DNA from 4 places in the Aquibium oceanicum genome. Region 1 is predicted to be linked to each of the others. Evidence: predicted binding sites of a transcription regulator. Region 1 holds the regulator's gene; each other region holds the start of a gene.
What was found. The regulator PhoB, encoded in region 1, activates phosphate uptake and scavenging genes when phosphate is short. The targets are predictions, from matches to a motif close to TGTCATNNANCTGTCAT.

Region 1 (7,959 bases):
GGAAGGCCCGACGGACAAGATGTTCACCAACCCCGACGACAAGCGCACCCAGGACTACATCACCGGTCGCTTCGGCTGATCCGGCACCAGGATACGAGGACAGGACCATGGGCGAGCACACCGTTGCCTCCTTCGACGAGGAACTTCAAAGTATCGATCGCCTTCTGTGCGACATGGGCGAACTCGCGGCCTCGATGGTGGACGACGCCACCCGCGCGCTGCTTTCCACCGACGCGGCGCTCGCCCAGCGCATCATCTCCGACGATGCCATCATGGACGCCAAGCAGCGCGAGCTCGACGACAAGGCAATCACGCTGATCGCCCGCCGCCAGCCGATGGCGCAGGATCTGCGCGCCGTCGTCAGCGCCATCCGCATGGCCGGCGATCTGGAGCGCATCGGCGATCTCGCCAAGAACATCGCCAAGCGTGTCGGTGCTGTGGGGCTGACCTCGACGCCGACCAGCCTGTCCTATTCGATCGAGAGCATGGCCGAGCTCGTCCACCGCCAGGTCAAGAAGGTGGTCGACCTGTACGTCGCGCGCGAGGCCGAGGCGCTGGTACCGCTGCGCGTCGAGGACGAGAAGATCGACATCAAGTACACGGCGATCTTCCGCGAGCTCCTGACCTACATGATGGAAGACCCGCGCAACATCACGTCGTGCACCCATCTCCTGTTCTGCGCCAAGAACCTGGAGCGCATCGGCGATCACGTCACGAACATCGCGGAAAACGCCTACTACGTCATGACCGGCAAGCAACTGCCCATGGCGCGGCCCAAGACCGACGAGACGGTGATGGCCGGGGCGAACGCCTGAGGACGACGCGGCATGATTGCAGCAAAGGTCATGGTGGTCGAGGATGAGGAGCCGCTCTGCGTCCTCCTCAAATACAACCTCGAAGCAGAAGGTTATCAGGTCGAGATCGTCACCCGCGGCGACGAGGCCGAGATACGGCTGCAGGAGAGCGTGCCGGATCTTCTGGTGCTCGACTGGATGGTGCCCGCGATTTCGGGCATCGAACTGTGCAGGCGGCTGAGAATGCGCCCTGAGACGGAACGCCTGCCGATCATCATGCTCACGGCGCGCGGCGAGGAGAGCGATCGCGTGCGCGGCCTCTCCACCGGCGCCGACGATTACCTAGTAAAGCCTTTCTCCACCCCCGAATTCATCGCCCGCGTCCGCGCTCTGCTGCGCCGTGCCAAGCCGGAGGTCCTGTCGAGTGTGCTCAAGGTCGGCGACATCGTGCTCGACCGCGAGTCCCATCGCGTCTATCGCAAGAAGAGCGAGATCAAGCTCGGACCGACCGAGTTCCGCCTGCTCGAATTCCTGATGCAGCATCCCGGTCGCGTCTTCTCGCGCGGGCAGCTTCTGGACAATGTCTGGGGCGAGACGATCTACATCGACGAACGCACCGTCGACGTCCATGTCGGTCGCCTGCGCAAGGCGGTCAACAACGGCCGCATGCCCGACGTCATCCGCACGATCCGCGGCGCGGGCTACGCGATCCGCGAGGCCTGACCGGCGCTACCGCGACACCTCGAACGGCACGACCATCACGCCCGCCCGCCGCCGAGAGGCGGCGGATGGCTGTTCGCGCGAGGGCGACCCCCTTGCACCCATGTGCCGGGCCTCCGACAGCGCCAGTTCGAAGCGCTCGCTCGCTCCCACGAACGACCCGAGGAACTCCCGTCCGCCGAACTGCGAGACCTTGCGGATGCCGCCGGGCAGCAATGTCCGCAGCGACGCGGGACTGAGCAGCAGGTGCGCCAGCATCGTGCCCGGCACGCTTTCAAAATCCGACAGCGGACGCAGCGGCGATGCGGGCGCGGCTTCACGTACCACGATGATCGCCCGTTCCATTCCCACCGTCGTGTCGGTGAAGCGGACGAGGCCAAGGCGCTCTTCGTCGCCCGCCGGCACGCGCTCCGACAGGAGATGCGAGACCGTCCCCTCCGCGTCCGCATAGAGGACGTCGAGATCGACTGGCTTGCCGCCGAGGTTGGCGATGTCGAGATGAAGCTCGTCTCCGGCGCCGACCCGAACCGCCGCGCCTGGTCCGATAGGGTCCATGTCCTCGCTGCCCACGCGCTTCACCAGAGGAAGCACGTTCAGCGCTACCGACATGGGGCGGTCGTCGTCCGCGGGAGCCAGCACCACCGTGCGTGACCCGAACAGCACGAAAGCGCCCCACTTCGAGGGTTCGGGCCAGCGCTCGCGCGCCGCGTCCTGCGCCAGGCGTAGCGCCGTGCCCGGCGGGTGGTTGGTCAGGAAATCGACGAAGCGCGTCATGATCCACGAGGTCGCCTCGTCGTCGACGTTCCAGAGGCTGACGATGACGCTGCTCGCGCCGGCAAGCATGAAGGCGCGCGCAAGCCCGACGATCCCGGCGTCGAGCGGGTTGCCCAGCCCGGTCTGGCAGGCGCTCAGCACCACGAGCGGGTTGTTCGAAAGCCGCATCTCCTGGATCGCGCGGGCCGTGAGCCTGCCATCGCTGAGCGCGATGAAGCTGCCGTCCACCGGATCCGTGATGCTGCTGAGGCCATGGGCGGCGAGGTGGATGTAGGTGTCCTCGGCTAGGTGGCGGGTCACCGTCTCGATCGTCGCGTCGGAGCCGATGATCGGCGTCGCCTCGAAGCGGGCGGCGATCGTGCGCGCCTCGGCCGCGGCACCAGGCAGCCGCGGGAAGATCCATTCCGGATCGCCCGTGGCGTCCGGATCGCCGGCGATCGTCTGGGGCCGCACTTCGGGCGCGATCGCAAACAGCCGTCCCGCCGCCACGTCGTTCATCGACGCCTCGACGTTGACTGCAGTCGAGTGGACCAGCGGAATCCCGTCGCCATTCGGGTCGAGGACGCCAAAGGGCACCGTGCCGATGTTGAGCGCCGGCACGACCGTCAGGTTGGCGAATTCCTCGATGATGCTTTCGGTTTCTCCGAAGAGCTTTTGTGACAGGTCCGCCAGCATTGCCGCTCGCTGCTCTCCGGAAGGTTCGGATGCGTCTGCCAAAGCCCGTGCGCCGCGCGTGGTACCGAACGAGTTTTCATCGCGAAGCCTGGGGCTGCGCTCTGCGCTGTTGCCGCCCGCCGTCAGTGCATTGCGCACCCGTTCGATCAGGTCGACCAGTTCGCCCACGTCGCGCACCGGCAATCGGAAGATTGCATCCGGCTCCCGGACGTCCGCATGCGGTTTCCCCGTGCCACGATGCGCTCCATCGGCTCCCCCGGTGCGATCGCGCCAGAGATAGCCGCAGACGATCCTGCCGCTGCGGAGATAGAAGATGAGGCCGTTGCTCCGGTCATCCGAGGGCGAGACGCGGAAGCCGACATAAGAGAGGATCGCGCCGCGCAGATCGTTGGGAAAGGGTTGCAGCTCGTATGTCAGGCCGCGTGTCGCCGCGAGCGTGACGAGCTGCTCGCCACTTGCTTTGACCGCGTCTTCAAAGGACGGGCACGCATGATCGGCCGTCGGGCCCGAAAGGGCGGGGGCCGCACCCGCGCACAGCCAGCCCGCCGTCAGGGTGGCGAGAAGCAGTTTGGCCGCGGAACGCACGGCGGATCGCTACTGCGCCGACGAGGCCTGCCAGGAATCGTCTTCCGGCGGATACCAGTAGCGCGCGGCCTTCGCTTCCCTGCCGATGAGGACGAAATTGTTGGCGAACACCCGGTAGGGCGCGCTCCATTCGCCGTCCGGCCACTTGACGCGGATTTCAGCGCGCTCGGCGGTGCCGACCCCGACATGGACGAAGCCGGTATGGCCCGACGCATGGCCGCCACCGGCCTGGACCGTACGGTTGAAGGTGGAATTGCCGGCCTTGACGGAGATCAGCGCGCCGACGGCGTTTCCGTTCGGCGCCGGCTGCTCGAGTTCGATCGCGACGAAATTGCCCATCGGCCGTGAGCCGTATTCGGTCACTGCACCTGAGTTGCGGAACAGCGAGACGTTCTGTTCGCGGTTCACGACCAGCAGGTCGAGCATGCCGTCGGCGTTGAAGTCCTCGACAAGGGCGCCGCGCCCCTTGGTCGGCAGGTCGATCCCCGCCTGGTGGCCGGCCTCGGCAAATGTCTGGTCCCATTGGCCGAGCAGCAGGTTGTCAGGGTCGAAACCGGCGAAGTCGGGCATGCGCTCCACGTTGCCCTTGGCGATGTAGAGGTCGAGCAGGCCGTCATTGTTGAAGTCGGCGAACTCCGAATGCCAGCCGGTCGAGGGCTTCAGGTCGTCGCCGACATAGGGACGGTGGGCGGTGGCATGCCTGGCAAAGGCGATGTCGGTGTAGAGCGGCTCGTCCTCGTCTGCGTCCTCCGACAGTTTCTGCAGCTTGGTGTCGCCCATCGAAGTGAGCGCGTATTCCGGAAAACCGTCGCCGTCGAGATCGCCCTCGGCGATGCCCATGCCCCAGATCGTCAGATGCTGCCAGCCGTCCGATTTGCCGTAGAGCTTCGCCGGCCGGTCCGGCTCGACCCGCCAGAGCTGTTCCTCGCCACCGCGATAATACTGGCGGTCGTTGGTGATCCGCAGCGACGGCGTGCCGGAGCGGTTCCAGTCGGTGAAGAGCATCGAAAGCGCGCAATGACCGGGCCGCAATGCCTGGCGGTCGGAATAGTCGGGCCTGTCGCCGGCCTCCGGCCGGAACAGGTCGTTGTCGTGGCACGTGCCCCAGGGCGAGCCCGGCGCATGGCGGTCGACATAGTTGCCGAAGGCGAGGGTGGGAAATTTCTGGCCGGCTTCCCAGGTCGCGGCGAACGAGGTCGTCCAGGCCTTGCCGCCGTCGAAGGTGAATTCCCGGTTGGCTTTCGAGTAGGTGCACTCCGGCCCGCCCTTGAGAATCACGTTCTCGCCGACCCGCATCAGAACGAGGTCGCGCATGCCGTCGCCGTCGATGTCGAGCGCATAGGCGCCGAGCACCTTTTCAAGGTCTTCTGGATCGATGGCGATCGGCTTCTCCTCGAAACGCAGCGGTCCTCCGGCGGTGCTCCGGTTGACGTAGAAGCGTGCCGCGTCGCGGCCGCCGGCCAGGAAGATGTCGGGCATGCGGTCGTCGTTGCAGTCCAGCGAGGCCCCGCCGCCGCCGACGAAGTACTCCCACGGTCCGCGATAGGCATGCACGATGCCTGCCGCCGCCGCTTCCTCATGCATCAGCGGAATGTCGGTGCTGATCGGGGCGGGGAAAGCGTCTTCCGAGTGTGCTGCGGAAACCGACGACATCGCGGCGACTGCCGCCAGCGCCAGAAGGAGTTTTCGATGCCTGATCATTTCACCTCCTCCGGCTCGATCACCAGCGTCTTCAGGAAAGCGATGATGGCGTGGCGATCCTCATCGGGAAGCGCGATGTAGCGGTCGCGGGTGTCGCGCGCCTGGCCGCCATGGGCGCGGATGACGCCGTCGAGCGAAGCGATGTCGTTGCGGTGGCCGTAGGGATCGGTCGATCCGACGCCCCACAGTTCCGCGGTCATGAAGACGTTGCGTTCCACGAAACGCTGGGCGAGCAGTTCGTTGCCGAGCGTCGCGACGTACTGATCCGCGATGGCGTGCCGCTTCAGGTCGCCGAACAAAGGCACCAGAACTTCACCTTTGTCGTTGCGGGGCAGGTGCCTGGCCCATTCGAGCAGGGCGAGATCGTAGACGGCCGGCGCCCGCACGTCCCCGGTCCGCAGAGTTCCCGCCATGTCGAACGGCCCGGGATCGGCGAAGGATAGGGACGAAAGGGGCAGGGACGGCTTGTGGCAGCCCTCGCAGCCGATCGAGCCGAAGACCATCTCGCCGCGCTCGGCGGCGGCGCGCCATTCGGCACTGTCGGGCACCATCCGGCCGGGCGGCGGCAAGGTCGCCTGCCAGGCGACCATCGCGGAGACGTCGCCTTCCCGGATTTCGTCGTCGTGATCGTCGCCGTCGTGGTCCCGTTCGCCTGTCCAGCGCAACCCGAAGCGCTCGTCGGACTGCATGCCGTGGTGGTGGTTGAGCGCGTTGACGGTGAACTGCCGCAGCGAGGTCATGACGCCTTTCTGGCTGAAGGGCCTGACCGTCAGGTCGGCATCGACGCCTTCAATCTCCGACATGTCGAGCACCCCGTCGGGCGCCGCTGTGATCCAGCCGTATCCGATGCCCTTGGAGACGAGCTTCCGACGCACGTCGGCGCCGCCCGCGCGCGCATCGGCGAGCGACTTCCTGCGTATCTCGCGAAGATCGGCGGTGATCTCGCGCGCCAGAAGCTCGATCAGGCCGGCGCCGAACAGGTGGTTCGAGCCCCGCTCGTTGGAAAACTGCGGGTCGGTGGAATCGAAATCGGCGCTCTCGAAACCCTCGGACACGAAGACATTGGTGACGAAATCGCCTGCGCCGCCCACGACGGGCTGGTTGTGGCATGACGAGCAGGCGTTCGCGTCCATGCCGGAAGTCCGGGCGAACGAGGTCTCCGGCGCATGCTTGCGCTTGGTGGGAATGATCGCCTGGGTGGCCAGCGGCCGGCCGACCCCGTCCAGCGTCGTGAAGCGGCCCGTAAAGAGATGCTCGCCCTTCTCGCGCAGCGCTATCAGGGCGTCGCGGTCCAGCGTCCCGGCCAGACCGGTCTGATCGACGTGTTCGGTGACGACCCGCTCCGACCAGGGATTGGCCGGCGCCGTCCCAGGCAGCAGAATGGCGGTCGCGAGCGCCGCGAACGATGCGGTTGTGATCAGCGGTTTCATGCGATCTCCTTTCCTGTCCGGCTTGATAGGCCCGCCGCGCCGGCGGCGAAGATTTCGCGGTCGATGAAGGCCAGCGCGCGCAGGGCGCAGCCCTCGCGGATCAGCGGCATCTCGTCCGGTTCGGTCTCGAATGTGGGGAGCGCATGATGCTGACCGCCGGCGGTCTTGGACAGCGCCTCGATCATCGGGCCTTCCACGAGATCGAAGGCCAGCGCACCCTGTCCGACGATGGCGACGGGCGCGGGATCGATCAGGGCGAAAAGGCTGCCGAGCCCGAAGCCGATCGCTTCTCCGGCGCGCCGGAACGCCTCTCGCTCGGCGCCCGGGTGGTCTCGCGCGGCACCTGCCAGGGCCAGCATCTCCTCGTCGCCTATGTCGGTTGCGTAGGCGTCTTCCTCGTTGAGGCCCCTTGCGTTGCGCCAGATCGCATAGTTGCCGGCGTAGGCTTCCACGCATCCCCGGCGCCCGCAGCGGCACAGCGCGCCGTCGGGAACGTGGTTCATGTGGCCGAACTCGGCGCCGGAGGAGGTGGTGCCCGTGAAGAGCTGCCCGTTCAGCATCAGCCCCATACCGATGCCGTGGGAGAGAAGGATCGCGATGAAGTTCTCCGAATAGCGCTCCGGCCGCCTCGTTCGCAGGGCGAGCGCGATCATGTTGCAGTCGTTCTCCACGGTGACCGGAATGCCGAACGCGTCTTCGAGCAGGTCGGCGAAGGCGATGTCGGTATGCGGCGTGATCGGCGACCACAGCAGTTTGCGCGCGCCGGAATCGGTGATTCCCTGGACCCCGAAAGCGATACGGCGCACCCGCCGGCCGCTCTTGTTCGATCGCGCGACCAGTTCGCCGATCACCGTGCTCGCCGCATCGACGAGTTCGCCCTTCGAAAGGCGCAACGTCTCCAGCCGCATCTGCCTGGCATCGACAATCTCGCCGGCATAATCGATGAGGGCCGCGGAAAGCGAGTTCATCGACAGCACCACCGCCACGACCGTCGCCGCGTCGGGATTGAGGCCGAGCGCGACCTGCGGCCGGCCCCTGCGCAACGTGGCAGCCTCGCCGTCGCGGATCTCGCGCAGGATGTCCTCTTCGATGAGGTCGGCCGTGATGGCCGAGACCGTGGAGGCGCTCAGGCCGGTCTGCGCGCAGATGTCGGTACGGGAGAGGCGGCCGCCATTGCGCAGCGTCCCAATCACCACCCGCCGGTTCTGCCGGCGCACATCGTCCGAGCGCGTCACCGCCGTCATCGCGGCGTATCCCTCCCTGTCAGCCAACGTTTGCAG
Region 2 (7,959 bases), 200 kb from region 1:
CTACGGCGACGGTGGTGCCGGGATTCTCGCTCTCGAAAGTCTTGAACGCTTCCGACCAGGCGTCGCATTCGACGCCGTCCTGATAGCAGGCGAAGCGCAGCTCGGCTGCCGAAACGGGCACGGCCGCGAACATGGCTGCGAAAGCAATTCCGGAGAGCAGGTGGCTGGTTTTCATGTCTTCCTCCCTGGGGTGCATCGGCGCATTCGGCGGTGTGGCCGACTGTCTCGGTGCTGCGAAATTCGTATCTTGTGTCTTATACAAGAGTCAATCGAACGCTCCCGAGGACAGGGCAACAGGCGCCCCGCTCCGCCAAGCGAGCGGTTCGAACGATCATCTTTTCATGACAGGACCATGAAGGCCAGAGCCTACGAGACGTTCGGCGGAAGCCGTGGCGCTAGCCACGAATGGCAGCCGCTTCCGCTGAGATCGCGGCGCGCATGCCCTCGGAAAGCATTCGGTCCAGCCTTCCGGTGAGGGCTTCCCGCCAGTCGCCAGAGGCGGCGAGCTTCTCGGGAAACAGGCCGGGAAGCGCGAGCAGTTCTCGGACCAATGCCGCGGCGTCCCCTCCCGCGCTGGCGATCCGTCCGGAGATTTCGCCCTCGCGAGGGTCGCGCAGGAGGTAGGTCTCCCCGCGCTCGTTGACGCCGGTCGCATAGCGCATCCAGGCGGCGACCGAGAAGGCATAGGCATCGATCGGCTGGCCGCGTTCCTGTGCCACCAGGGCCGGCTCGAGCAGCCGCTGCGGCAGCTTCTGCGTCCCGTCCATGGCGATCTGATAGGTCTGGTGCGCGATGGCGGGGTTGGCGAAGCGCTCCCTCAGGTCCCGCGCATAGTCCGCGAGGTCGATGCCGGGCACCGGATCGAGCGTCTTCGCCGCCGCGTCCATGTGGCGTTCAATGACCGTGACGAGGTCGGCATCCTTCATGCAGTCGCGCACGTAGCTGTGCCCGGCGAGGTAACCCGCATAGGCCAGCGTGGAATGCGCGCCGTTGAGCATCCGGAGCTTCATCTTCTCGTAGGGCGCGACGTCCGTCACGAACAGCGCGCCGCCGGCCTCCCAATCCGGGCGCCCGGCGACGAAGTCGTCCTCGATGATCCACTGCGTGAAGGGCTCGGTCTCCACCGCCGCGCGATCCTCCTGGCCGGTCAGGCGGGCCGCGTCGGCGAGCGTGGTATCGGTGCCGGCCGGCGTGATGCGGTCGACCATCGTGGATGGGAAGCTGACATTGGCCTCGATGAACGCGGCGAGACCGACGTCGCGCTCGCGCGCGAACTCCAGCACCAGCCGCTTCACGACCTTGCCGTTGCTGGGGAGGTTGTCGCAGCACAGCACCGAGAAGCCCGGCCGGCCGCTTTCCTTGCGCAGCCGCAGCGCCTCCACGATGTAGCCGACCGCGCCGACAGGGTGTTCAGGGTCTCTCAGGTCGGCGGCGATCGCCGGATGCCCCCGGTCGAGACCGCCGGTGCGCCCGTCGAGCCCGTAACCCTTCTCCGTGATGGTGAGGCTGACGATCCGCGTTTCGGGTGCGGCCATCGCGGCCAGCACCGCGTCCGATTCCCGCGGCGCCACCAGCACTTTGGCGATGGAGCCGATCACCCGCGCCGAGACGCCTTCAGGACCGCGCACCAGAAGCGTGTATAGCCCGTTCTGCGGGTTCATGGCGTCGGCGACGTCGCCGGAGCGCAGGCTGACGCCGGTGATCATCCAGTCGCCGCCAGAGGCACCGAGCGCATCGTCCGTGCACACCGCCTGATGCGCCTTGTGGAACGCGCCGGTGCCGATATGGACGATGCCGGATTTGAGGGCGGCGCGGTCGTAGGCGGGGGTGGCGACGGTGGAGGGCAGGTCCGATGCGACGGAGAGGCGGGTGGTCATCGGGCGGAACGCATGTGCAGGTTTGCAGTCCGGTTGTCCCAACGTCTCAAAAGGCTGTCGGGTTCAGACATTTCCTGCGCGAACGGCGGACGAATCTCGCATGACTCGTGGGCTGCAGAAAGCACCCCCTCACCGCCTCGCTTCGCGAGCCACCTCTCCCCCTGCTCGGGGGAGAGGATACGCAGCTTCGGCATCGCGCCAATGCCTTTGCGCACGAGCGAGATTGGGGCGGCGCTTTTCCTCTCCCCCGGGCAGGGGGAGAGGTGGCCCGAAGGGTCGGTGAGGGGGTGCTTTGCGATGCCGGCAAGAGTCATGAGAGTTTCACCGCCCAAAATTCAGCCCCGCCATCACCCCGCGCAGTTCCGCCAGGCCTTTCAGCCGGCCGATCGCGGGATAGCCGGGCTGGGCGCCGCGGTGGAGATCGTCGAGGATGTCCTGGCCGTGGTCGGGCCGCATGGGGATTTCGGCGTCCGCCCTGCCCTCGCCGCGCCGCCGCTTCTCCTCGTCGAGGAGGGCGGCCACCACCGCGACCATGTCGGTCTGGCCGGAAAGGTGCTCGTCCTCGAAGAAGGAGCACGGCGTCTCTTCCGTGTCGCGGCGCACGTTGCGCAGGTGCACGAAGTGAATGCGCGGCGCCAGCCGCCGCACCATCGCCGGCAGGTCGTTGTCGGGACGCGCGCCGAGCGAGCCGGTGCAGAAGGTGACGCCGTTGGCGGAGATGTCGACGGCGTCGAGCACGGCGACATAGTCCGCCTCTCGCGACATGATGCGCGGCAGGCCGAGCAGCGGGAATGGCGGGTCGTCGGGATGGCAGCAGAGCCTGAGCCCCAGCCGCTCCGCGTCCGGCGCGACCTCAGCCAGGAAGTCGATCAGGTTCTTGCGCAGCCTGTCGGGGCTGATGCCGTCATAGGTCGAAAGATGCTCCTGGAGTTCGGGCAGCGACCAGCTTTCGACCGCGCCGGGCAGACCCGCAGTGACGTTGGCGGCGAGTTCTTTTCTGCGGTCCTCGCTCATGGCGCGGAAGCGCTTTTCGCCTTCCGCCGCCACTTCCGGCAAAAAATCTTCCGCCGCGCCGGAGCGCTTGAGGATGTGGATGTCGAAGGCGGCGAAGTCGAAAAGGTCGAAGCGCATCGCCTTTCCGCCATGCGCCACCGGCCAGGCGAGGTCGGTGCGCGTCCAGTCAAGCACCGGCATGAAGTTGTAGCAGATCACCTCGATACCTGCTCGCGCCAGGTTTTCGAGGCTGCGGCGGTAGTGCACGATATGGGCGCGCCAGTCGCCGGTCTGGGTCTTGATCGCCTCGGAGACGGGTAGGCTTTCCACAACCTCCCACTTCAGGTGGTTCATCGAGCCGTCGCCGGCAAACGCCACCTCGCGCTGCCGCTTCTCGATCTCCTCGGGCCGCCAGATCTCGCCGGTCGGGACATGATGAAGCGCGGTGACGATGCCCTCGACGCCCGCCTGGCGCGCATCGGAGAGCGTCACCTTGTCCCTAGGACCGAACCACCGCCACGTCTGCCGCATCGAACCTCCCCGCAAGCGCAAGCATGTATCGGGTTTTTGCCCGGCAAGTGCAATGGGGACGGCGATTCCGGCCCGTCTTCCGGCGTGGATATGTAAGCGCGCGGCGTCAGTACTTCTTAGGCACGTAGAGCTCCGGCGGCAGGGTGGCGCGCTCGTAGTTCGGGTTGAACACCCGGTCCGGCAGCGTGATCTCCTCGTGCGGGACCGGCTCGTAGGGAACGAGGCCGAGCAAATGGTCCATGCAGTTCAGCCGCGCCCGCTTCTTGTCGTTGCCCTCCACGATGTACCACGGCGCCTCGGGAATGTTCGTGCGCGCGAACATTTCCTCCTTGGCCTTGGTGTAGGCCTCCCAGCGCACGCGCGACTGGAGGTCCATCGGCGACAGCTTCCACTGCTTCATCGGGTCGTGGATGCGCATCAGGAACCGCATCTGCTGCTCCTCATCGGTGATAGAGAACCAATATTTGACCAGTCGGATGCCCGACCGCACCAGCATGCGCTCGAATTCGGGAACGTCGTCGAAGAACTGTTCCACCTCGTCGGGCGTGGCGAAGCCCATGACGCGTTCCACGCCGGCGCGGTTGTACCAGGAGCGGTCGAACAGCACGATCTCGCCGCCGGCCGGCAGATGCGGCACGTACCGCTGGAAATACCACTGCGTCTTCTCGCGGTCCGACGGCGCGGGCAGCGCAACGACGCGGGCGATGCGCGGATTGAGCCTCTGGGTTATGCGCTTGATGACACCGCCCTTGCCGGCCGAATCGCGGCCCTCGAAAAGGACGACGATCTTCTCCTTGGTATGGGCGACCCAGTCCTGCAGCTTGATCAGTTCCGACTGGAGCCGGATCAGCTCGCGGAAATAGGTCTGGCGCTCGATCGTGTCGGGATGCGCCTTGCGGTAGATCTTGCGGATCTCCATCGAAAGCGCCGGCTCGGAGAGTTCGAACTCGTAATCCTCGTCGATCGTGTCGGCGAGTTCCGCCTCCAGCCAGTCGAGGCCGTCGGCCGCTCCGTTTTCCCTGTTCATCCCGTCACTCCGCCCCGGTTTCTCTGCGATCGCGTCGTCACCCATATGTCGCGGCAATGACGGAATTATTGCAAACGCCCGCGATCCGGCAGCGGACCGCGGGCGCCTGGAAAGGGGCGCGGAAGCGTCAGACGTAGCGGTTGACGATGTTCTCCAGATACTCCTGCCGGCCCGACTTCGGCTGCGGCTCGATGCCGTTCGACAGAACGTGCTCGGAAATCTGCTCCAGCGTGCCGTTGCCCGACAGCATCGCCTTCGCCTCGCCGGACTTCCAGCCGGCGTAGCGCTCCTCGAGCGGACCCGACAGTGCCTTGTCCTCGATCATCCTGGCGGCGGCCTTGAGGCCGCGAGCGCAGCAGTCCATGCCGCCGATATGGGCGTGCAGCAGGTCCTGCGGGTCGAGCGACTGGCGGCGCAGCTTGGCGTCGAAATTGGTACCGCCTGTCGTGAAGCCGCCGCCTTCCAGGATCTGGTAGAAGGCGAGCGCCATCTCCGGCACGTTGTTGGGGAACTGGTCAGTGTCCCAGCCCGACTGGTAGTCGTTGCGGTTCATGTCGATGGAGCCGAAGATGCCGAGCGCATTGGCCATCGCCAGCTCGTGCTCGAACGAGTGCCCGGCCAGGATCGCGTGGCCCTGCTCGATGTTGACCTTGACCTCGTTCTCCAGCCCGAACTTGCGCAGGAATCCATAGACTGTCGCCACGTCGTAGTCGTACTGGTGCTTGGTCGGCTCCTGCGGCTTCGGCTCGATGAGGATCGTGCCCTCGAAGCCGATCTTGTGCTTGTAGTCGACGACCATCGCCAGGAAGCGGCCGGCCTGCTCCATCTCGCGCTTCAGGTCGGTGTTGAGCAGCGTCTCGTAGCCTTCGCGGCCGCCCCACAGCACATAGTTCTGGCCGTCGAGGCGCTTGGTGACGTCGATGCAGCTCTTCACCGTCGCGGCGGCGTAGGCGAAGACGTCCGGATCGGGATTGGTCGCGGCACCCGCCATGTAGCGGCGGTGCGAGAAGAGGTTGGCCGTGCCCCAGAGCAGCTTGACGCCGGTCTCCTCCATTTTGCCGCCGAAATAGTCGGCGATCTCGTCGAGCCGCGCGATGCTCTCCTTCAACGTCTCGCCCTCCGGCCGCACGTCGGCGTCGTGGAAGCAGAAGAATGGGGTACCGAGCGCGGAGAACATCTCGAAGGCGACGTCGGCCTTGAGCCGCGCGAGGTCCATCGTGTCCGTGCCGCCGGCCTGCGGAAACCACGGCCGCTCGAACGTCTGGCCGCCGAAGGGGTCGCCGCCGGGCCAGGCGAAGGAGTGCCAGTAGGCGACGGAGAAGCGCAAATGGTCTTCCATGCGCTTGCCCATCACCACTTCGTCCTTGTCGTAGAAGCGGTAGGCGAGCGGATTGGTGCTGTCCGGCCCCTCGAATTCGATTTTGGCGACGTCGCCGAAGAAACCGGTGCTCATGGCGTAACTCCCTTGATGGCAGGATAAAGCGCGCGGAAGCGCCCGTAGGCTTCCGCATAGGCGTCGGCGAGGCCGCCGTCGGGCTCGATGGTCTCGGCCGTGTCCGGCGCGGTGCAGACGGCGACCGGATCGGCGCCGGTGGCCGCGATCAGCCCGAGTCGTGCCGCCCCGAAAGCGGCGCCGAAATCACCGTCGGCCGGCAAGTCCACCGGAACGCCGAGCGCCGTGGCGATCGATTTCAGCCAGTAGCGCGAGCGCGATCCGCCGCCGATGGCGGTGACGCGATCGAGCGTGGTCCCGGCGGCTTTCAGCGCCTCGAGATTGTCGCGCAGCGCGAATGTGACGCCCTCGACCACCGCCTGGGTCAGCTCCTTCTGACCGGACTGGTGCCCGAGACCGACGAAGGCGCCGCGGATCGCAGCGTCGTTGTGCGGCGTCCGCTCGCCCGAGAGGTAGGGAAGGAAGGTGACGCCCGTCGGCGCCTTGAGGTCGTCGCCGAGTTGCTGCGTCAGGTCGCCGGCACTTTTCCCGGTGACGCCCGAAAGCCAATTGAGCGAATCCGTCGCCGACAGGATCACGCCCATCTGGTGCCAGGTGTCCGGCAGCGCGTGGCAGAAAGTGTGGACCGCGCTTGCCGGGTTGGGCAGGTAGGCATCGGTGGCCGCGAAGAGCACGCCCGAGGTGCCGAGCGACACGAACGCATGGCCGTGCCCGACCGTGCCCATGCCGCAGGCCGAAGCCGCGTTGTCGCCGGCGCCTCCCGCCACGACCACGCCGCCGCCCATGCCCCATTCGGAGGCGAGTTTGCCGCGCAGCGTGCCGCCGGGTGCAGTGCCTTCGACGAGCCCGGGCATGTGGCTCTCGTCGAGCCCGGTCGCGGCGAGGAGTTCGCCAGACCATCTGCGCTGCGCGACATCGAGCCAGGCGGTGCCGGCCGAGTCCGACATCTCGGAAATGTGCTCGCCGGTGAGCCAGAGGCGCAGATAGTCCTTCGGCAACAGCACCTTTGCGACCTTGCCAAAAATGTCCGGCTCGTTGTCCTTCACCCAGACGAGCTTCGGCGCGGTGAAGCCGGGGAAGACGATGTTGCCGGTGATCTCGCGAAAGCGCGGGTCGGCGTCGAGCCGCGCCGCCTGTTCGTGGCTGCGCGTGTCGTTCCATAGGATGCAGGGGCGCAACGGCTGGTCGGCGGCATCGAGCAGCGTCGCGCCATGCATCTGGCCAGACAGGCCGATGCCCCTGACGGCAGCGAGGTCGCGCCCGTGCGAGGCCTTGAGCGCGCCGACCGCTTCCTGGGTAGCGCGGATCCAGGCGGCAGCGTCCTGCTCGGACCAGCCCGAATGCGGCCGCGATACGTCGAGCGCGCCGGTCGCTGAGGCGAGGATGCGCTGATCGGCGTCGATGAGGAGCGCCTTGACCCCCGACGTTCCGAGGTCGAGCCCGAGATACATGCGTTTCTCCTCCCGGCGCGCTTCTTGCCGACGCGCCGCATCTCCCTCGCCGGCCCGTGGATCTGGTCGGACCAGAGTGAGCCGGCACGTTACTCATAGCAAAAAACGCCCCGCTGAAAACCGGGATTCCGGCCAACCGCGAAGATTTTTTTCGTCCGTCGGAATAATTCAGCGCGACAGCGCGGGAGTGGCCATGTCCTCGGCCCGGCTGGCGAAGAGCTGCGACAGCGGACTGTCGGGCCGCAGTTCCTTCCGCTCAGAGGCGAGCGCCACGGCGAGCGGACGGTTGCCCGACCGCAACGCAGCCTCGATCAGCGTCAGGTCGAGCACGTCGCGCTGGGCATGGCTGCCGCCGAAGCGGTGCGCCAGGCCGCGCAGCGGCTTCAGCAGGCGAACGGTGGTGGCGAAATCGCCGTCGCCGAAGGCCTTGATCGCCCGCGCCGCCGGCAGACCCACGTCGCGCGTGAAGGACGCGTTGTCGTCGCCGCGCGAAACCGCCTCCTCCTGCGCCCGCAGGAGGGTATCGGCGAGATCGGAGCGCCCCGCGCCCACAAAGGCCATCATCGCGTGTGCGTCGTTGAAGGCATAGTTGCCCGCGGTGGCGAAGGGCGCCCAGAGGTCCGCCAG
Region 3 (7,959 bases), 270 kb from region 1:
CCGACCAGCTGGTGAACAGCACCCGGTAGTCGCGCTCCATCTGGTCGAGCATGTCGATGGCCGAGCGGCGCCACACGCAGGTCGGGCGGCCGACGGCGAGCGGCAGGATATCCTCCTCGTGCACGGCGTGGTTCGCGGACGCGACCCACAACAAGGGTTCTCGCCGAACGACTTCCGAGGCGCCCTTCTCGTCGTCATGGGTCACCAGAGCGACGTCCAGCTGGCCGCGGCGGATCTGCTCGACGAGATTGACCGTCGGCTCGCACACGACCGACATTTCCACCCGCGGGTTGGACCGTGCGAAGCGCGCCATGATCTCCGGCAGGAAGCGGTCGGCGTAGTCGTCCGGCGTGCCGATGCGAACCTGTCCTTCCAGGCGGTTGTCGTCGAAGGCGGCCAGCGTCTCGCGATTCAGCCGGATCATGCGCCGCGCATAGGCGAGCAGGCGCTCCCCGTCTTCCGTCAGGCGGTTGGTGCGGCCGTCCTTCTCGAACAGCGGGCGGCCGATCCGCTCCTCCAGCCGGCGCATCTGCATCGATACCGCCGACTGGGTGCGGAACACCTCCTCGGCGGCGCGCGTGAAGGAGCCCGTTTCTGCGATCGCAAGGAAAGTCTGGAGCTGGTCGAGGTCGAGCTGAGCGGCCATGCGGACACACCTATCATGAACTTTGATGCATAAGATTAGAAACATTCGTTCGACTTATCAATCGCGGTCGGGAATAAGAAAATCGTTCAACGACTGGACGCACCACAGCAGCCAGCGGCCGGAATACTGTTTCCGCCGAAGGGGTTTGCGCGTCCTCGGAAAAAGCGAAGGAGAATGACATGACCGCCCTGGATCACAGCACCATCGAGAGGCCCGCCCATGTGCGCCCGGCGCTCGGGCTGCGGATCGTGAACGGGGTGGCGAAATTCATCCGCTCCTGGCGTAACCGACGCGAGATCTATCAGCTCGGTGAGATGAGCGATGCGCAGCTTGCCGACATCGGGCTGGTGCGCGGCGATCTTCACGTCGCGTGGAACGCACCGCTCGGCATTGATCCGACGGAGCATCTGGGTTGGATCGCGCAAGCGCGGCGTCGCGCCGACGAAGCGCTCGCGCGGCGGATGCTCTGACCCGCGCCCTCCCGGGCTCGACACGGTTTCCCGCAGGCCGATACTCCCGCCGGCTCCCCCCGGCCCGCCTGCCGACTGCCCGGCCTCCTTCGAGGCCGGGCTTTTTTCGTCAGCCTCGGTTTGGCGCCGGTGCGCTGTTGCCTGCCCGTCCTCCCGGCGTGCCGTACCAGGCGACCGATGCCAGGAGCACGGCGAGCATGGCGCCGTTCAGCGTGTGCCACAGGAAATGGGTGCCGATCGGGAAAGCGGCGCAGACGTCCGGGTCGATGGTTCGAAATGTTGCCGAGACCACCAACATCGCCGCCGCCGCGATATCGTACCACCCGGCGGGGTGGCCGCGCACGACGAGGACCACCCCCCAGAACGCCAGCGACAGCAGCGCAGGCAGGTAGCCGGACGTGCCGTTGGTGGCGACCCGGACCCAGTCGGGCAACATCGCTGTGATCGCGCCGGCGACGGCGAAGAAGCCTATCAGTGCGACGATGGACAGGCCCCAGCCGAAACCGACCCAGCGGCGGATGTTGAACAGCGTCAGCGCCAACGTGAAGGTGGCGATCGGCACCACGTCGAACCAGATCGTCAGCCCGTTGGCGAAGGTGTGGAAGAGCGTCGAGCCGATGCCGATGGCGATGACCCACCACGCCAGCGCCACGGCGAAGACGTCGCCGCCGCGCTTGCGGATCGCCCACAATCCCCAGATTCCCGCGAGGATAAAGGCGAGGTTCGTCACCGCGTTCAGCGGTTCCGACCAGAATTCGGGGCCGGTGCGCTCGCAGTAGTTGTCGATGCTGGCAAAAAGCGAATCATTCACGCCCGGCTCTCCCTTTCGGGCGGAGTATGCGGGAGAATCGTCTCACCGCAACGTGACTTCGGGTTGACCTCGCCATGCGCTTAATGTCGAAGCTATACGAGAAAGCGGACAATCGGAGTCCGGATTTCAGTCAGGATCGGACATGAACATCTTCCGAATGACCGGGTTCCTGCTGGCGATGGTCGCAGCGCCGGCTCTGCCGGCGACCGCTCAGACCGTGGACGGCAAACCGCGTGCTGTGGTGGAACTGTTCACGAGCCAGGGCTGCAGCTCATGTCCTCCCGCCGACGAGTATCTTGCCGATCTCGCACGGCGCGGCGACGTGGTCGCGCTCGCCTATCACGTCGATTACTGGGACTACCTCGGCTGGGGCGACACGCTCGCCGATCCCGAAAACACGGCCCGCCAGCGCGACTATGCGCGCGCGCTCGGGCAGCGGTCCGTCTACACGCCGCAGGTGGTGGTCAACGGACGCGAGCACATGAACGGCGCCAGCCGCGGCAAGATCGAGAGCGCGATCGCCGACATGGATGCCGAGGGCAAGGGGCTGGTGATCGATGTCAGCATTCGCCAGAGCCCCGAGAGCATCGTCATTGAGACGGGCGCCGGCACCCATCGGAAGGGCAAGGCGAACGTCGTACTGGTGTTCTTCGAGCCCGCAACCGAGGTCGAGATCGCCAGGGGCGAGAACGCCGGAAAATCCATCACCTACTGGAATGCCGTTTCCGCGATCCAGGCCGCGGGCATGTGGCACGGCCGCGAGATGCGGCTGGAAATCCCGTCGAGCGAACTGAAGCGGAAGGGTGCGGGCGGCTGCGCCGTGCTTCTCCAGGCGATGGGCGTGGACGGCTCTCCGGGTCCGATCATCGGGGCTGCGATCCTCGACCACCCGATCATGTGACCAGCCGCCGTCTGGGCGGGTCTCCGCGAGAATGAGGTGTTGCCGAGGTTGGTTCGGCCCAGCGAAGACACCGTGGGCGGGGGGCTTGGGGTTACGGGGCCAGCGCCGGACCGAACCGTCTCAGGCAACGATTGGATGTTCGCCGCGCATTGGGGCCGCAACCGGGACAATTCGCGGCCGGAATGTGGCGGGCCATCACCAATTCGATCATCCTGTCCTGCTTCGTGACCGACCGGTTAACCTGGCGTTAAGAACCGGAAGCGACTGCCACAGCGGTCGCCTCCTCGCGCAACAGCCAACTCAAGAGCGTAAGAAGGGTCGCCAAAGTGTGAGCTCCCTGTGGTCGGCGCGTCCCTTCACCTTCCCGGTTTCGCATATCCTCCAGGCGCGGGGGTTGCAAAACCGGGCCGGAAAGATGACCTTGAACCGTCGTGAAACTGTCACGGAAGGTGAGCTCATGGCTGAGCGTTCCAACGGTGCGGAGGATGGGGACGGCTCCGCAATGCTGATCCCGCTTCACGAGGCGCGGCGGGATCGTGAACGACTACCGGTCAGGTTCGACCGACGCGAACTCGATCAAATCCTGAAAATCTACGGGCGCATGGTCGCCGCCAACGAATGGCGGGACTACGCGATCGACCATCTGCAGGATCGCGCCGTCTTCTCGGTGTTCCGGCGCACGAGCGAAGTGCCGCTGTTCCAGATCGTCAAGGATCCCAAGCTCGCCCGCAAGCAGGGCGCCTACTCGGTGGTGGCGGCGACGGGGCTCATCCTGAAGCGCGGCCACGAACTCGCGCGGGTGCTCAACGTCTTCGACAGGCACCTGAAGCTCGTCCACGCCTGACACGCCCCGCCGGCACGGATCAGATGCCGGCGCGAAAGTTCCGCTCGGGCAGCGAACCCGGATCCGGATCGGTGGAATTTCCGCCGTTCATCGAGAGTTGCATGAATACCGTATCCAGCCATCGCCCCTGCTTGAACCCCGATCCCTCCAAAACACCCATATGGCGGAAGCCGAGTTGTGCGTGGAGGCGGAGGGAGGGTACGTTGTGGATACCGTCTCCAATCACGGCCGTCATCTGCCGGAAGCCGAGCTTGCCGGTTTCCTCGATCAGCATGGCGAGTAGCAGGCGGCCTATGCCCTTGCCGCGCGCTTCCGCTGCCATGTAGATCGAATCCTCCACCATGAAGCGGTAGGCCGGTCGCGGCCGGAAGGGGCCGGCATAGGCGTAGCCCAAGAGCCCCGAAGGGCTTTCGGCCACGAGGTACGGATAGGATTTCGCGGCCAGGGCATCGAAACGCGCCGCCATCTCGGCCTCTCCGGGCGGCTCGAGCTCATAGCTCGCCGTTCCGTGGCGCACCGCATCGGCATAGATCGCCGTGATCGCGGCAATATCGGCTCTCGTGGCAGATCGAAGGGCTACGACGCTCATTTTTGGTGCAGGGGATTGATGTTGCACGGACTTTAAGCTGAGCGTCGTACGAAAGAAAAGGGCGGCCGTATTGGCCGCCCCGCAGGATCGATTGGTCCAGACCGCCTACTCGCGGTTGCCCAGGAAGTGCAGCAGGAACATGAACAGGTTGATGAAGTCGAGGTAGAGGCGAAGCGCGCCCATGATGGCCTTGCGGCCGGCCACGGCGCTATCGTCGCCCTCGTAGTACATCTCCTTGATGTTCTGCGTGTCGTAGGCGGTGAGGCCCGAGAAGATCAGCACGCCTATCGCCGAAATGGCGAACTGGAGCGCCGACGACTGCAGGAAAATGTTGACCAGCATCGCGATGATCAGCCCGAAAAGGCCCATAACCAGGAAGGAGCCCATCGCCGACAGGTCGCGCTTGGTCGTGTAGCCGTAGAGCGACAGGCCGCCAAACGCGGTCGCGGTGATGAAGAAGGTCCGAACGATGCTCTCGCCGGTATAGACGAGGAAGATCGTCGACAGGGACAGGCCGACGAGGCCCGAATAAACCCAGAAGGTGGTCTGAGCCGCCGAAACGCTCATCTTGTTGATGCGGAACGACAGGAAGAACACCATCGCGAGCGGCGCGAGGATCACGACCCAGCGGAAGGCGCTGGCGTAGATCAGCTGCCCGAACGGGGTGAGCTGGCCATCGGCGACGGCGAAGTTGAAACTACCCCAAGCGGCCAGGCCGGTGATGGCGAGGCCGAGCGCCATGAGGTTGTAGACCTTGAGCATGTATGCGCGAAGGCCCTCGTCGATTCCGGTATCGGCACGTGTGCCAACGCCGGCGACGCGCGCATTGTAGTTGCGGATGTCAGCCATGATTTCCTCTTACAGCTTCTGTCCCGTCCGGTGTCGGGCGGTACCGAACCCGATCCGCCCAGGCGCCGCTGGCGGGACTCCAGCATGCCTGATGTCGAATATGATGTGCCTTCCTGCCAAGAACAAGAGCGATTGGCCGCACGAAGGTTTGTGATCGCACGAAATTTATGGCTCCGGCCCCTTGTTCCGGACGTGGTTAACGCACGCTCAAAGATTTCTTAGCACCGGAGCAGCCTTGTGGCCGAGCACACGCCAGGTGCCGAGCAGGCCGAAACCGACCGTCAGGACCAGGGCGACGACGATTGTCGACACCGCAACTTCGGGCAGGAAGATTGCCGGCAAGCCCATGACGCGCGATATGACGAACCATGCCGCGACGCCGCCGGCGGCTAGCGCGAAAATGGCCGTCGCGAGCCCGATCAGCATGTATTCGAGCGTGAACGCGGCCATAAGCGTACGCCGCGTCGCGCCGAGGGTCTTCAACACCACCGCGTCGTGGATGCGCGCGCGATTGCCCGCCGCGAGTGCGCCCGACAGCACGAGCACCGAGGCGATCAGCGCCACTCCCGCAGCCGCGCGGATGGCCGTGGCAAGCTGTCCGATCAGGCGGTTGACGATGTCGAGCGCGTCCTTGACCCGAACCGTCGTTACCGCCGGAAAGGCACGGGTGACCTCGTTCAAAATGCGGGCTTCCTCGGGCGCGGTCGATGAACGGTCGAGCAGCGTCGCGAGCCAGGCATGGGGCGCGCCGGCGAAGGTGTTGGGCGAGAACACCATGACGAAATTGATGCCGAGCGATTCCCATTCGACGTTGCGGAAGTTGGCGATTCGGGCCGTCACGTTGCGGCCGAGCACGTTGACGGTGATCGTATCGCCGAGTTCGAGGCCGATCTCGCGGCCCTCCTCTGCGGAGAAGGACACCAGCGGCTCGCCGGAGTAATCCTCCGGCCACCATTCGCCGCCCGCCAGCGTCGCGTTCTCGGGGATGTTCCTGGCGTAGGTGATGCCGCGGTCGCCGCGCAGTACCCAACGGCCTTCGGGCGGCACCTCGATCTCGCGCACGTCGACCCCGTTGATCTCCATCATGCGGCCGCGCAGCATGGGAACGCGCACCAGCTTGCCTTCCGGTGCGAGGTCCTGGATCAGGGAGGCGAACTCCTCGACCTCCGTGTTCTGGATGTCGACGAAGAAAAAGTTCGGCGCGCGCTCCGTGAGGCTGCCGGCGATCTGGCTGCGCATGTTGCCATCGACGAGCGCCAGCGTGACGAGGAGCGTCAGGCCGAGGCCGAGCGACAGGACCACAGACGGCGTCAGTGCGCCGGGGCGGTGGATGTTGCCGAGCGCCAGCCGAAGGGCGGTGGACCGAACGCGCGGGCTCCTGCGCGCTAGATACTGGACCAGCCGGCCGACCAGACGCAGCACTGCGAAGGAGAAAGCGGTCGCGGCGACGAAGATCGCGGCGATCGAGCGATCGGTCGAAAACCACACCGCGAGACCGGCGAGCAGCAACCCGATTGCCGCGGCCGCGGCGACATAGGGCAGCCGCGGCAGGCCGCTGTTGTCGAAGCCCATTTCGCGGAACAGAGCGGTCGCGGGCACGTCTCGCGCCCGCCCGAGCGGCAGAAGCGCGAAGGCGAAGGTCACCAGGAGGCCGAACAGAGCGCCGATTCCAAGCGCGTCCCAGTAGATAGCGCCCCGGGTCGGCACGGGAAGCACGCCGGAGAGCGCCGCGCTCGCCGCGAAGGGCATCAGCGCGGCAAGCACCAGCCCCGCCAGGATCCCGATGGCGGCTATGATGGCGATCTGCACGAGATAGACTGCGAAGACGAAGCCTCCGGATGCGCCGAGGCTCTTGAAGGTGGCGATCACGGCGCGTTTGCCTTCGAGGTAGGCGCGTACCGCATTGGCCACGCCCACGCCGCCGACCACGAGCGAGGTCAGGCCCACGAGGGTGAGGAACTGCGAGAAGCGCTCGATGTTGGCCGACAACGACGGCGCGGCGTTGGCGCGCGAGCGGATGCTCCAGCCGGCTTCCGGAAATTCGCTTCCGGCGCGCTCCTGTATCCTGGTGATGTCGGTCTCGGATGAGCCCGCAGGCAGGCGGATCTTGTAGGCGTACTCCACGAGGCTGCCGGGCTGCACGAGGCCGGAAGCTTCGAGCCCCGGCATTGAAACCATCAGCCGGGGTGCGAAGCCGAAGCCATCCGACACGAGGTCGGGTTCGTCATCGATCACCGCGCGCAGTTCGAATACCTCGCCGCCCAGCTTCAGTCGCGAACCGGGCTCGAGACCCAGCCGGTCGAACAGCAGTTGCGGCGCGGCAGCGCCAAAGGCGCCATCCCGGCGGCCGAACAGCGCCTCGTGGTCGAGCGATGGGGTCGTCCCCAGCGCACCATAGAGCGGGTACGCTCCGTCGACGGCCTTGACCTCGACGAGCGTCTGGTCGGAGCCATCCTCGAGACGCGCCATCGACCGCATGTTGGCGCTTTCGGCCACCGTGCCGAGATCCTGGAGGAAAGCCGCTTCGGCATCGCTCGCCTGGCGGTGGACCAGTTCGAAGCGGATATCGCCGCCGAGCAACGTCTGGCCTTCGTTCGCCACGCCGGAGGTGATGGAGCGCGCGACCGAGTTCACGCCACCGATTGCCGCGACGCCGAGCGCAATGCAGGTGATGAAGATCAGGAACCCGGAAAGGCCACCACGCATCTCGCGCAGCGAGAAGCGGACGGCAAGATCGAGCATTCGTCCGGTTCGCATGACCGGACCCTCAGGCCGAAACGGCGGTGTGAAGGCGGCCGCTCTCGATGCGGCCCGAGCGCATTGCGATCTGCCGGTCGCAGCGGCCGGCG
Region 4 (7,959 bases), 1.5 Mb from region 1:
TCAACGGCTTCTACCCGGACACGTTCGTGGAAGTGTCGCGTCCATTTGACGAGGGGACGCAGCCCGAAAGCTTTGCTAGCCTGGAGACGATGGCCTGAGCCGGGAATGGCCCGGAAGAGGGTATGGCCCGATGCCCAAGCTGATACGCTTCGTGATCGTCAATTCCCTGACGGGAATACTGATCGGCTGGCTCGTCGCCGCGGGGCTGATCTGGTTCAACGTCCGCGGGTTCGGAGAGCTCGTCATGCACTCGGACCAGCGGGCCGCGGCGCTTGCCATCCTGGCCATGTCCTTCGGCGTCACCTTCGGTTTCGCCTTCCTCGCCACCGCGCTCATCCTGCTCCCGCGCGACAAGGACGGCTTCGATAGGCTCTGAACGCAGGTATGGCGCCGCCGGACGTCAGCTCGCGTTGGCCTTCAGCCACTTGCGCCAGGAAGCGGCGCTGCCGTTGAAGACGTTGATGTCGGCGTCGCCGCGGATGCCGGGAACGATGCCGGTGCCTGTGTACTGCCAGAACAGGAAGGACTGCTTCCCGTACTTCGTGTCCGGATGCCCGGCGACCGAGCGCAGCCACCAGGGATAGCCCTTGAATTCCCAGAGCCGGTTGTCCTCCCAGAAATCGATCGAGGTGTAGATGATCGGCTTCTTGCCGTAGTGCTTCTCGACTGCGTCGAGGAACACCTTCATCTCGGCCTGCACGGTCGCGGCCGGCGGCCGCAACTTGCAGCTCGGCGACAGGTGGTTCCATTCCATGTCGAGCACGGGAGGAAGTGCGGTCTTGTCGCGCGGCACGTGCTGGATGAACCATCGCGCCTGCTCGATCGCCGGGCGGCAGAAGTAATAGAAGTGGTAGGCGCCGCGGGCGACGCCGGCGACCTTTGCGGCATTCCAGTTGCGGTGGAAGTAGTCGTCGACGCGGTCGCCGCCTTCGGTCGCCTTGATGAACGCGAAGGAGATGCCACTGGCTCTGGCCTGCGCCCAGTCGACTTCCGTCTGGTACTTGGCGACGTCGGTGCCGTGCACCGGATAGCTCGTCGGCGTCCGAGCGCCCCAGTCATGCGGATCGCGGTCGCCGTATCGCGGGTTGAGTACGATGTCGCCAGGAGCGGACGTCGGGGCGATCTCGGCGAGATCGAGCCCCGTCGAGGTGCACCCCGCAACCACCAGGGCAAGTGCCACTGCCGCCCATCGGCGCATTCTTCTGCCTCCGCCTCGTTGCCCCGAATCGCCTTCGACCCGAGGGAGAGCATGGAAAACGAACGGTTAACAGCCGGTCACCGCGAGTGACACATCGGCATACGGTCGTCCGCGCTTGGCGGTTGCATTTCCCCGGCTTCCGCCCGAAAGTCCGCCACACCGAAAATGGGCGATGGCGGCGATTTGAAGACCGCAGGGTAACAATAGGGCAGGGGCGGCCAGGTTCAAATGCGTATCGTCATCGGCATCCTGAAGTGGCTGGTCATCCTCGTGGTGCTCGCGGTGGTGGCGGCTGCCGGCTGGCTCTATTTCGCCCCGCCGGACCTGATCCGCGTCGGCACCGGCTACACGGCCAAGATCGTGTGTTCGAACGTCTTCATCGCCGGGCGCGATCCGGAGCAGGTCCTCGCCGTCGACGTGCAGGCGCCGGGACACTGGTTGCTCGGATATATCGACGTCGACGTCGACGTGTCCGAAGGCTCGGTCTCGGCCGCGCTGCTCGGCATCTTCGGCGAGAGCAGGGCGATCGATCGCGCGGGGCTGGGCTGCGCCAGCGTTCCGGCCGGTTCGGTTATCGAAGACATCTCCGCCACGCCCGGCTCGTTGACGGCGCGGCAGTCGCCCTGGCCTCAGGGCGACCTGGTGGAACCCTCCACCGATACCAAGATCGCCGCCATCCTCGACGATGCCGAACTCACCGGAGCCGGCATGCGAGCGGTCGTCGTCGTGCATGACGGGCGCATCGTGGGCGAGCGCTACGGCGAGGGCTTCTCGGCCGCCACGCCGCTTCTCGGCTGGTCGATGACCAAGACGGTGAACGCGGCGATCGTCGGCACGCTGGTGCAGGAAGGGCTGCTCGCGACCGACCAGCAGGAACTCTTCGAGCGCTGGGACGACGAGCGCGCCGCGATCAGCCTCGCCGACATGCTCGGCATGGCGAGCGGGCTGGAGTTCAACGAGGACTACGGCGACGTCACCGACGTGACGCGCATGCTCTATCTCGAACCCGACATGGCGGCCTTCGCCGCGTCGAAGCCACTGACGGCTGAGCCGGGAGCGGCGTTCAACTATTCCAGCGGCACGGCAGTGATGATCTCGCGCATCTGGCAGGACGCGATCGGCGAGCCGCAAAATGCGCTGGACTATCCGCGCGAGGCGCTCTTCGATCCGCTCGGCATGGAAAGCGCGGTGCTCGAGGCGGACGCGTCGGGCACATTCGTCGGCTCGTCCTATCTCTACGCCAGCGCCCGCGACTGGGCGCGGTTCGGCCAGTTCCTGCTGGGGGACGGGGAGTGGGACGGCCGCCAGATCCTGCCCGGCGGCTTCGTCGGCTGGATGCGCCAGCCCGTCGCGGCCTCCGACGGCGAATACGGGCAGGGGCAGCTCTGGCTGCACGGTCCGCGCGGCGGGACGCCTGAGGGCGAGGAATCTGACGCCGGCTTCACGCTGCCGGACGACTCCTTCTGGGCGATTGGCCACGATGGACAGACCATCACCATGATCCCGTCGCAGAACTTGGTCGTGGTGCGGCTGGGGCTGACGCCCTCGAAGCTGGGCTACAAGCCGCAGGCTCTGGTGCAGGCGCTCGTAAAAGCGGTGGAATAGCGATCAGCGCCGCATCACCGCGTGGACGGCATAGCCTCGGAAAAGCGATTCGAAATCGAGGCTTGCGCCGGTCCTTTGCGCTTCCGATTCAAGCAGCTCGCGCAATTCGTCACGCGGGGCGACGTGGAATTTGGTGAGCCACGCGCGCAGGCCGCTGCGGAACCAGCCGGGAAGGCGGTCCTGGCCTCCGAAGTCGACGACGTGGAGCGAGCCGCCGGATGCCAACGCTTCCAGGCCGAGGGCGATCGTCTTCTCCCAGCCGGGGATCATCGACAGCGCGTAGGAGACGAAGATCCGGTCGAAGGAGGCTCTCCCGAAAAGAGCCTGCGCGTCAAAACCGGTCGCGTCGCCGCGCTCCAGCATGACCTTTGCCGACATCCCCTCGCGCTCGACGGCCTTGCGGGCCGAGGTCAGCATCTCGGCCGAGATGTCGAGGCCGAAATAGCGCGCCTGCGGGTATTTTCGCGCGGCGAGCACGATGTTGCGGCCGGTGCCGCAGCCGAGTTCGAGAACCGTGCCGCTCGGCGGTACGTCGAGCCCGGCGATCATCCGGTCGCGGCCGAGCAGGTAGTATTTGCGTGTCGCGTCGTAGAAATGGCGCTGGACCCGGTAGACGCCGTCCATGAGTTCGGCATGGCCGGAGTCGGGGCTCTCGAGGCGTTTCGAGGCGGAGCCGTTCACCGCGCTAGTCCCGTTTCACGTAGAGATGGAAGCCGCCGTAGATCGCCGAGCGGTCGCGTGCCGAAAACTCCGCCGAGGCTTCGGCCTCGTAGCGCCACTGCGACAGGATCGCCTCGGAGACCCGGCCGGGCAGCAAGGTCGGCGCGGCGGCGGTGCGGAAGATGACGCGGGCGCCGGGGGCGGCGGTGCGGGTGATCTCGCTCCACAGGGCCTCCAGCTGCGCGTCCGTCATCCAGTCCTGCGCGTCGAGGAGCACGTAGCGGTCGACCGACGCCTCGGGCTTGCGTGCCAAGAGTTCGACGAAATTGACGTGGTGGACGTTCACGCGCCCCGCATTGCCGCGGATCGTGCCGAAGTTCGCAGCGTCCAGGTAGGGCGGGAGTGTTGCCTCGCCCGGCTTCGGGTAGCGCCGTGCGAAAGCCTGCCAGGCGAAGTAGTTGGAATTCAGCGGGAAATCGCAGGCGAGCTTGCGCACCCGTTCGCGCAGCACGTCCGCCATTGGCTTGTCCCCGGCCAGCGCGTCATATTGCGCCGGCGGAATGCCGAGGCCGAACAGCGACGCCTTCTTCGAGGTCGCCCAGCGGACGAACCGGCTCTCGAACAGCGGTCCGAGCTGCTCGGCGAAGAAAATGCGCTGTGCGCGCAGATCCTTCGCCTCCAGGATCGTAGCCGGATTGACGCCGTGCATCCGGGCGGCGAGATGTCCTGCGCCGATGCACCAGCCGAGCAGACCGGTGCGGTAGAAATCCCGCCCGAAGACCGAGATGCGCCTGCGCCCGCGGATATCGCGCATTTCCCAGTAGCGGCGGGCGGACGCGTCGAGATGCGGCGCGAGGAAGAGGTCGTAGGCCTTAACGTTGTGGACGTTGCCGGCGGCGCCGAAGAAGCGGAAGAAGTCGCCCTGCGAGGGAAGGTGCGTCAGCGCCGCGAGCTTGAGGCGGTTCAAGGCCACGTGCGCGGTGTTCAGATCGACCGCGTCGATGCGGGCCGGCGAGCGCGTGAGGTAGGAAAGCACGTTGCAGCCGCCCGAAGCGATCGTGACCATCCGGTGACCCTCGCCGAGTTGCATGGCCTCCATGTCGACTTCGGGGTCCTCCCATATCTGCGGGTAGACGAGACCGGTGAAGAGGAGGGCGAAGAGCCGCTCCAGGAGACCTTCCCTGGTAAGGGCCTTGTTCTGGTAGACGGCCCGTCCGATGCGCCTGCGCCCGGAAAGGCCGATATCTGCGGAAAGGTCTGTCATGGTCGCGAATCCCGCTGGTGGAGGCTTTCGTCAGCGGGTAGTCGATCGCGATGACAGCGCGGTGACACTTTGCCGGCGCAGCCGATGACGCCGCCAACCTTGCATGTTGCACTGCAATAGGCTGAAATCGGCGGATGGCCGGTTCCGCTTCACGCCCGCTCCCGTCGCGCCCGCTGCTCCAGCGCAAGCTCGAGGCGCATCTGCGCTTCATCTATCCCGAGCGGGACCCGGAAGAACTCACCGCTCAGGTGATCGAGGCGTTTTGGCCCGCCGGAAGCGGCGCCCGGATGCGGCCGACCGCCCGGCGCGCGAGCGCTCCTCCCTGGAGCGAGCGCGACGCGGTGCTCATCACCTACGGCAATTCGCTGATCGACGGCGAGCACCCGCCGCTGACGCTGCTGCACGATTTCCTGAAGGTGCATCTGCGCGGCGCCATCAGCTCCGTGCACGTGCTGCCCTTCTTCCCGTGGACCTCGGACGACGGGTTCTCGGTGGTCGATTACACCAAGGTCAATTCCGACCTCGGATCGTGGGACCATCTGGCGCGGCTCGGCGCCGATTACCGGCTGATGGCCGACCTCGTGCTCAACCACGTCTCCAGCTCCAGCGCCTGGTTCACCCAGTTCCTGCAGGACCAGGAGCCGGGGAGCGGCTATTTCATCGACGTCGACCCGGCGACCGATCTTTCCGCCGTCGTGCGCCCGCGTCCGCATCCGCTGCTTCGGGCGGTCGAGACGCCGTCGGGCGAAAAGCACGTCTGGTGCACCTTCAGCCACGACCAGGTGGATGTAAACTTCGCCAATCCGGACCTGCTGCTCGAGTTCATCCGGATCATGCGCTTCCACATCGACAACGGCGTGCGCACGATCCGCCTCGATGCCGTCGCCTTTGTCTGGAAGGAACTCGGCACCTCGTGCATCCATCATCCGAGGACGCACGAGATCGTGCGCCTGATGCGCACGCTCGCCGACTACGCGCACGAGGCGCTGGTGCTGATCACCGAGACCAACGTCCCCAATTTCGAGAACCTCTCCTACTTCGGCAACCGCAACGAGGCGCACGCGGTCTACAACTTCTCCTTTCCGCCGCTGATGGTGCATGCGCTTCTGACCGGCGATTCGACCTTGCTGAACCGCTGGCAGATGCGCATGCCGCCGGCGCCGATGGGCTGCTTCTTCTTCAACTTCCTCGCCTCGCACGACGGTATCGGGCTGAGGCCGGCGGAGGGCTATCTCGACGACGAGGCGATCGCCTCGATGATCGAGACGATCCGAGGCTTCGGCGGGCTGGTCTCGATGCGCGGGATGGCCGACGGGTCGCAGCGGCCCTACGAGATCAACGTGTCGCTGTTCGATGCTTTGAAGGGAACGGCCGCGGCCGGCGAGGACGGCCTTCAGTTCGAGCGCTTCGTGTGCTCGCAGACGGTGATGATGGCGCTCGAAGGCATACCCGCCTTCTATATCCACAGCCTGCTGGCGACGCCCAATGACCACGACCGGGTCGCCAGGATGGGCCACAACCGCTCGATCAACCGCCACCAGTGGAACTATCCGGAGCTGGAGGAGCGGCTCGCCGACGCGTCCACGGACCAGGCGAAGGTGCTGAAGGAGGTGCTGCGCCGCATCCGCATCCGGGCCGGGCAGCCGGCGTTCCATCCCAACGCCACGCAGTACACCTTGCAGCTCGGCCCGGCGTTGTTCGGCCTGTGGCGCCAGAGCCTCGACCGGGAGCAGTCGATCTTCGCGATCGCCAACGTGACGGCCGAGCCGCAGCCGCTGTCGCTCGTCAGCCTCAATCTCATCGCCGGCGAGGACTGGACCGACCTCGTCTCCGGCCGCCATATCGATGCGCAGGAACTGACTCTTGAACCTTACCAATGCGTCTGGCTGACCAACCGCCCGAAGCGCGCCATGCGGGCGCGATAAGCTCAGTCCTCGCCGCGCGCATCCTTTTCCACCGCCGCCGCGAGGTCGGACAGGATGCCGGGGAAGGCGGCGTTGACGCGTCGCCAGTTGGGGATGAACGGCGTCTCGCTCGGGTTCTCCAGAAAGATCTCGCCGGCCGCGGTGATGTTCCTGGCGAAGAGTTCCACGGGGATGTCCCGGTCGATGTTGAACTTCTGAAGGGTCGGCGTTGCCCGCCTTGAGCCGATAGGCTCGGGGTGTCGAATCCACTTTGGAGAGCAACGCCATGAAGAAAGATATCACATCGATGACGGGTCCCGTCGGCGGGGCTGTAGAGGAAGCGTTCGCGGACGTTCAGCAGAGCTTCGAGCGGCTGTGTCTTGCGGCCGGTATGGAAGCGCTGGGGGCGATGATGGAGGCCGACGTCGAAGCCGCCTGCGGCCCGCGCCATGGTCGAGACGAGAACCGCCATGCCCATCGGTGGGGCAGGACGCGCGGGCGGATTGGTTTCCACGGCGGCAAGGTGGAGGTCGAACGCCCCCGCATTCGAGGCGTCGGTGGCCGGGAGGTGCCCGTCCCGAGCTGGGACCGGGCGACAGCGGAGGACTGGCTCGGCCGCTGGGCGATGAATCTGATGCTGATCAACGTCTCCACCCGACGGTTTGGGCGGGCGGTGCGGCTGCCGGAGGGCGACGTGCCGGCGGGCCCTGGCAGCGGCGTATCGAAATCGGCGGCGTCTCGCCGGTTCGTGGCGCTGTCGGCCGAGAAGTTGAACGCCTTCATGAGCGCCGACCTGTCGAAGCTCGACCTGCTCGTCGTCCAGATCGACGGGCTTCATGTCGACGAGGATCTGGTGCTCGTCGCCGCGATCGGCGTCGATGGCGACGGTCACAAGCATCCGCTGGCGGTGGTCGAGGGCGCCACCGAGAATTCCGCGACTGTCCAGGCGCTGCTGGACAATCTAATCGAGCGAGGGATCGACCCAGCGGTGCCGCGGCTGTTCATAGTGGATGGCGCGAAAGCGCTGTCCAAGGCGATCCGGGCCACCTTCGGCAGGACCGTCGCGATCCAGCGGTGCCAGATCCACAAGGCCCGCAACATCATGGACCGCCTGCCGAAAGAGCTTCACGCCTCGACACGCCGGGTGCTTCGCCAGGCCTGGGAACTTGATGACGCGCAGAAGGCTGAGAAGCTTATCCGCAATCTGGCGCGCCGGCTCGAGCAGGACCGGCCGGGCGTAGCGGCGAGCATTCTGGAGGGGCTCGACGAAATCCTCACCGTCGTCCGGTTGAAGCTGCCCACGGAGCTTCGTCGCTCGCTGGCCTGCA

Region 2: the regulator PhoB is predicted to act here: its motif matches at 4,464-4,480, upstream of ppk2 (polyphosphate kinase 2).
Region 3: the regulator PhoB is predicted to act here: its motif matches at 3,256-3,272, upstream of BSQ44_RS25165 (DUF2794 domain-containing protein).
Region 4: the regulator PhoB is predicted to act here: its motif matches at 4,778-4,794, upstream of BSQ44_RS16545 (BtaA family protein).

The regions. Positions count from the first base shown of each region.
Region 1 is NZ_CP018171.1:4,864,457-4,872,415, reverse strand. It holds gene pstB (phosphate ABC transporter ATP-binding protein PstB) at 1-79, shown strand, start outside; gene phoU (phosphate signaling complex protein PhoU) at 108-815, shown strand; gene phoB (phosphate regulon transcriptional regulator PhoB) at 828-1,517, shown strand; gene BSQ44_RS23800 (CHAT domain-containing protein) at 1,524-3,548, opposite strand; gene BSQ44_RS23795 (CRTAC1 family protein) at 3,558-5,249, opposite strand; gene BSQ44_RS23790 (cytochrome c family protein) at 5,246-6,679, opposite strand; gene BSQ44_RS23785 (ROK family transcriptional regulator) at 6,676-7,923, opposite strand.
Region 2 is NZ_CP018171.1:4,665,367-4,673,325, forward strand. It holds gene BSQ44_RS22745 (ABC transporter substrate-binding protein) at 1-175, opposite strand, end outside; gene BSQ44_RS22750 (mannitol dehydrogenase family protein) at 396-1,877, opposite strand; gene uxuA (mannonate dehydratase) at 2,199-3,401, opposite strand; gene ppk2 (polyphosphate kinase 2) at 3,508-4,428, opposite strand; gene xylA (xylose isomerase) at 4,556-5,881, opposite strand; gene xylB (xylulokinase) at 5,878-7,332, opposite strand; gene BSQ44_RS22780 (tetratricopeptide repeat protein) at 7,501-7,959, opposite strand, start outside.
Region 3 is NZ_CP018171.1:5,129,733-5,137,691, reverse strand. It holds gene BSQ44_RS25185 (LysR substrate-binding domain-containing protein) at 1-646, opposite strand, end outside; gene BSQ44_RS25180 (DUF1127 domain-containing protein) at 826-1,116, shown strand; gene BSQ44_RS25175 (hypothetical protein) at 1,226-1,927, opposite strand; gene BSQ44_RS25170 (DUF1223 domain-containing protein) at 2,070-2,828, shown strand; gene BSQ44_RS25165 (DUF2794 domain-containing protein) at 3,286-3,672, shown strand; gene BSQ44_RS25160 (GNAT family N-acetyltransferase) at 3,692-4,261, opposite strand; gene BSQ44_RS25155 (Bax inhibitor-1/YccA family protein) at 4,367-5,110, opposite strand; gene BSQ44_RS25150 (ABC transporter permease) at 5,318-7,867, opposite strand; gene BSQ44_RS25145 (ABC transporter ATP-binding protein) at 7,878-7,959, opposite strand, start outside.
Region 4 is NZ_CP018171.1:3,378,135-3,386,093, reverse strand. It holds gene BSQ44_RS16570 (alanine racemase) at 1-98, shown strand, start outside; gene BSQ44_RS16565 (hypothetical protein) at 131-376, shown strand; gene BSQ44_RS16560 (glycoside hydrolase family 25 protein) at 401-1,198, opposite strand; gene BSQ44_RS16555 (serine hydrolase domain-containing protein) at 1,427-2,803, shown strand; gene BSQ44_RS16550 (class I SAM-dependent methyltransferase) at 2,807-3,427, opposite strand; gene BSQ44_RS16545 (BtaA family protein) at 3,489-4,727, opposite strand; gene BSQ44_RS16540 (sugar phosphorylase) at 4,862-6,652, shown strand; gene BSQ44_RS26625 (hypothetical protein) at 6,655-6,819, opposite strand; gene BSQ44_RS16535 (IS256 family transposase) at 6,918-7,959, shown strand, end outside.